2 regions of the Bacillus sp. Marseille-Q1617 genome follow, and region 2 is predicted to be linked to the other one. Evidence: a T-box and tRNA genes for the amino acid it is inferred to sense, from the RefSeq annotation. Region 2 holds a T-box; the other holds one or more tRNA genes.

Region 1 (2,362 bases), on a different contig from region 2:
TATTCTTGACATCAATCCTTTATCTAGTTTTCAGGGGATAAATTTTAAATTAATACTTGAAATTATCTCTGAAAAAGATATAATAATACTTGTCCTTTAAAAAGGATAACAGTCTGGTGACTATGGCGAAGAGGTCACACCCGTTCCCATGCCGAACACGGAAGTTAAGCTCTTCAGCGCCGATGGTAGTTGGGGGCTCTCCCCCTGTGAGAGTAGGACGTCGCCAGGCGATTTATATTTTGGAGGATTAGCTCAGCTGGGAGAGCATCTGCCTTACAAGCAGAGGGTCGGCGGTTCGATCCCGTCATCCTCCACCATAGATTTTTACGAAGCGTGAGCGGAGTAAAAGATCTTTCCTTCCTTTACTAAGAGCGAAGGAAAAAACGTCCTTAATTTCTACAATGTATTCAATGCTGAGTATATTGGACGAGTATTGCAAAACAACTTTACACGCCGGTGTAGCTCAACTGGTAGAGCAACTGACTTGTAATCAGTAGGTTGGGGGTTCAAGTCCTCTTGCCGGCACCACTTCGGTTTTACTCATTTTTATATGAGCCATTAGCTCAGTTGGTAGAGCATCTGACTTTTAATCAGAGGGTCGAAGGTTCGAGTCCTTCATGGCTCACCATTTGATGTTTGCAAAAGGCAAATGTCTCATTACATGCGGGTGTGGCGGAATTGGCAGACGCACCAGACTTAGGATCTGGCGCCGCAAGGCGTGGGGGTTCAAGTCCCTTCACCCGCACCATATTTGCGGAAGTAGTTCAGTGGTAGAACACCACCTTGCCAAGGTGGGGGTCGCGGGTTCGAATCCCGTCTTCCGCTCCAAAGATTTTTGCCGGGGTGGCGGAACTGGCAGACGCACAGGACTTAAAATCCTGCGGTAGGTGACTACCGTACCGGTTCGATTCCGGTCCTCGGCACCAAAGATTTTTGCTCTGGCAAAAGATATTTCCTTAATTTGCGGAAGCAAACATTCTTAATTATATTAAGCGCCCGTAGCTCAATTGGATAGAGCGTTTGACTACGGATCAAAAGGTTAGGGGTTCGACTCCTCTCGGGCGCGCCATCTATATCGGGAAGTAGCTCAGCTTGGTAGAGCACTTGGTTTGGGACCAAGGGGTCGCAGGTTCGAATCCTGTCTTCCCGACCACTTTAGATGGGGCCTTAGCTCAGCTGGGAGAGCGCCTGCTTTGCACGCAGGAGGTCAGCGGTTCGATCCCGCTAGGCTCCACCAAAGATTTTTGCTTCAGCAAAATATCTTACCTTTTACGCAGCGTAAGCGGAGTAAAATAATCTTCAATGTATTTGCTTCAGCAAAACATCTGAAAATTTCATTAAAATGTTTCTTGGCGGTGTAGCTCAGCTGGCTAGAGCGTACGGTTCATACCCGTGAGGTCGGGGGTTCGATCCCCTCCGCCGCTACCAATACGGACCTTTAGCTCAGTTGGTTAGAGCAGACGGCTCATAACCGTCCGGTCGTAGGTTCGAGTCCTACAAGGTCCACCATTCACATTTTAAAACACGGAGGAATACCCAAGTCCGGCTGAAGGGATCGGTCTTGAAAACCGACAGGGGTGTTAAAGCCCGCGGGGGTTCGAATCCCTCTTCCTCCGCCATATTTATTTTTTTACCCTTATTATCGTCGCGGGGTGGAGCACGTCCGAATAATCTTCGGAGCTTGCACATCAGCGCACCGACTGAGCAGCAGCTTGAATAAGCTTACTGAAGTCGGGGTGGTTCTAACGGATCTGTATTCGTAGGATCACAACTTATTTAAACGTTTATTATCGTCGCGGGGTGGAGCAGTTCGGTAGCTCGTCGGGCTCATAACCCGAAGGTCGCAGGTTCAAATCCTGTCCCCGCAATACCATTTTTGTTAAAGCAAATAGTAATCTAAGGGGTAACCGATGGATGAATATTTTGCTGGCGCAAAAATTCTTGGTCTGGTAGTTCAGTTGGTTAGAATGCCTGCCTGTCACGCAGGAGGTCGCGGGTTCGAGTCCCGTCCAGACCGCCACTAATTACATAGTGTGGCTTAGTAGCTCAGTTGGTAGAGCACGGTGAATAAGCTTCATCGAATAAACATCAGCGTACAGCTTGAGCAGCATCTTGAATAATCTTTCTGAAAGCTGGACGATGGACTATCACACTCTATGATTAGGAATTTTACATATGATGGCTCAGTAGCTCAGTTGGTAGAGCAATGGACTGAAAATCCATGTGTCGGCGGTTCGATTCCGTCCTGAGCCACCATTTTTCATTTATATCATACTTTTCATGGCGATTGTGGCGAAGTGGTTAACGCACCGGATTGTGGTTCCGGCATTCGTGGGTTCGATTCCCATCAGTCGCCCCATAT
Region 2 (2,362 bases):
AACAACATCTTCCACAAGGTCTTCAGCCACTACATAGGAATTGTCATTAACCGATACAACAACGTATGTGAGGTCCTGATGAACCGCGATCCCAAGGTTGGCAGGAATTGTCCATGGAGTTGTCGTCCAGATGATGAACTGGGTACCTTCTTCAAGGATTCCTTTTCCATCGGTTACGCTGAACCCTACATAAATGGATGGTGAACGTTTGTCCTGATATTCGATCTCGGCTTCGGCTAATGCAGATTCACTTGAAGGAGACCAGTAAACTGGCTTTTTCCCCTTGTAGATATAGCCTTTCTTAGCCATGTCGCCAAACACCTTGATTTGCTGCGCCTCATATTCAGGTTTTAATGTGATATAAGGATTTTCCCAGTCACCGCGGACTCCCAATTGTTTAAATTGAGTGCGCTGGATATCTACTTGCTCATAAGCGTACTCTTCGCAAAGTTTACGGAATTCTGCGACCGTCATCTCTTTACGCTTCACGCCCTTATTCGTAAGTGCCTGCTCAATTGGGAGTCCGTGTGTATCCCAGCCTGGTACATATGGTGCATGGAACCCGTTCATCGATTTGTAACGCACGATGAAATCCTTAAGGATTTTATTCAATGCGTGGCCCATGTGAAGATTTCCATTTGCATATGGAGGTCCATCATGAAGGACAAATAGCGGGCGTCCGTTCGTGCGATCTTGAACCTTTTTGTAGATATCCATTTCTTCCCATTTCTTTTGCGTTTCAGGTTCTCTTTTAGGTAAGTTCCCTCTCATTGGAAACTCAGTTTTCGGCATTAATAAAGTATCTTTATACTCCATTTATTTTTTCCTCCTTCAGCATGTATCTTAATTGCCATCTTTTCTACTTTCTTGTGTTCTTAAACACCGCGGTTGATTTCCGTGCAACTGCTGGAATCACTCAACCTTTAAAAACCTTTTCTGAATAGAGTCGGACTTTTAAAAATCAATCCGGAACAACAAAAAAGCTTTCTCATCCCTAAAAAGGGACGAGAAAGCTTTCCCGCGGTACCACCCTCATAAAAATATCCTATAGGACACTTTCACTCGTTTCATTCGTAACGTGAATAAAACGCCATACACTAGTCTTCCCGAGTCAGTTGGGCTTTTCATGCATGGAGCTCAAGGGTGATCTTCCGCTTCTATTTCCTTACCGGGCTCGCACCATCCCCGGCTCGCTATATAGGAATCAAAGTAGAAACGTACTGTCCCTATCTCAGCCTTTATTTATTATGGCAAATCAGATTGTTTTACAATTATATGAAATGAAAGCAGCTTTCGTCAAGAAAGAGTCTCTTCTTCTTTAAGAGTTTTCAATTCAGTCGCATCTAAATCAAATTCCATCAACCGATCCCAATCATCAGTATCAAGCAGATCAAGCTGCGCTTCAATCAACATCTTGAAACGTGTGCGGAATACTTTCGACTGCTTCTTAAGCTCTTCAATTTCAATCGCGATCTTTCTTGCTTTTGAAAGTGATTCATTGACAATCCTGTCTGCATTCTTTTCAGCTTCTTTGATAATCAGTTTGGCTTCTTTCGTTGCGTTCCTCTTTACTTCTTCCCCTGCTTCTTGAGCGATGACGATGGATTTGTTAAGCGTTTCTTCAATGGTTGTAAAATGACCTAATCGTTCATTAAGGGAATTCAAACGTTCTTCAGTTTCTTTCTTTTCACGGATAAGAATTTCGTAATCTTTAATGATTTGATCTAAGAATTCATTAACCTCATCCTCATCATAACCGCGAAAGCCACGACTAAACTCCTTGTTATGTATGTCTAATGGCGTTAAAGGCATGGGAGCCACCTCCAGTACTTGGTGATTACACTTTTATTATAACTAAAATTTCGACAGTATGTGGGGGATTTCCTTCTTTTTTCTTCAATTTATTTGAGAATCCCTAAAGAAATTCGCCATTTTTCCCGTTTGGTCCTGCCTTCGATCGAAATAAGCTTACTTCTTCCGTAACCTCTTACTGACAATACGTCTCCTGTTTCGACTTCCATGGAGGGATTTTCTGTGATCTTCCAATTCAGTTTCACAAGGTTGCTTTTGATGTAGGTTTGAGCCTTCTGACGTGAAATATTATAAACTGCTGAGAGCACAACATCCAGTCTAAGTGAACTCACAGTCGTTACTTTCTCCTGCCACTTTTCGCCTGTCTCGATCAATTCTGTAAAAGGGACGGATTGTAATGTCACTTTTGCTTTCCCGATCTCATTTAATTCCATTCTGACGAATTCAGAGATCTCTTCGGCGAGAATCAGCTGGACTTTTTGTTGATTTGTCAGGATATCGCCAAATTTATCACGCTTTAGACCCAAAGACATGATACTTCCTAATACTT

What was found. A T-box is a leader RNA that pairs with one kind of tRNA and senses whether it is charged. The one in region 2 lies ahead of ileS (isoleucine--tRNA ligase), so its partner is inferred to be a tRNA-Ile.
Region 1: it encodes a tRNA-Ile, which carries the amino acid that the T-box ahead of ileS (isoleucine--tRNA ligase) is inferred to sense. The anticodon was not compared.

What each region holds. Positions count from the first base shown of each region.
Region 1 covers NZ_CAHJXM010000002.1:1,006,893-1,009,254, forward strand. Annotated here, with positions in the region: rRNA gene rrf (5S ribosomal RNA) at 113-229, shown strand; tRNA gene HWX64_RS16380 (tRNA-Val) at 242-317, shown strand; tRNA gene HWX64_RS16385 (tRNA-Thr) at 453-528, shown strand; tRNA gene HWX64_RS16390 (tRNA-Lys) at 553-628, shown strand; tRNA gene HWX64_RS16395 (tRNA-Leu) at 664-748, shown strand; tRNA gene HWX64_RS16400 (tRNA-Gly) at 754-828, shown strand; tRNA gene HWX64_RS16405 (tRNA-Leu) at 838-926, shown strand; tRNA gene HWX64_RS16410 (tRNA-Arg) at 993-1,069, shown strand; tRNA gene HWX64_RS16415 (tRNA-Pro) at 1,077-1,153, shown strand; tRNA gene HWX64_RS16420 (tRNA-Ala) at 1,162-1,237, shown strand; tRNA gene HWX64_RS16425 (tRNA-Met) at 1,352-1,428, shown strand; tRNA gene HWX64_RS16430 (tRNA-Ile) at 1,433-1,509, shown strand; tRNA gene HWX64_RS16435 (tRNA-Ser) at 1,527-1,619, shown strand; tRNA gene HWX64_RS16440 (tRNA-Met) at 1,795-1,868, shown strand; tRNA gene HWX64_RS16445 (tRNA-Asp) at 1,944-2,020, shown strand; tRNA gene HWX64_RS16450 (tRNA-Phe) at 2,181-2,256, shown strand; tRNA gene HWX64_RS16455 (tRNA-His) at 2,284-2,359, shown strand.
Region 2 covers NZ_CAHJXM010000001.1:1,595,848-1,598,209, reverse strand. Annotated here, with positions in the region: gene ileS (isoleucine--tRNA ligase) at 1-816, opposite strand, end outside; T-box leader at 998-1,242, opposite strand; gene HWX64_RS07985 (DivIVA domain-containing protein) at 1,297-1,812, opposite strand; gene HWX64_RS07980 (RNA-binding protein) at 1,902-2,362, opposite strand, start outside.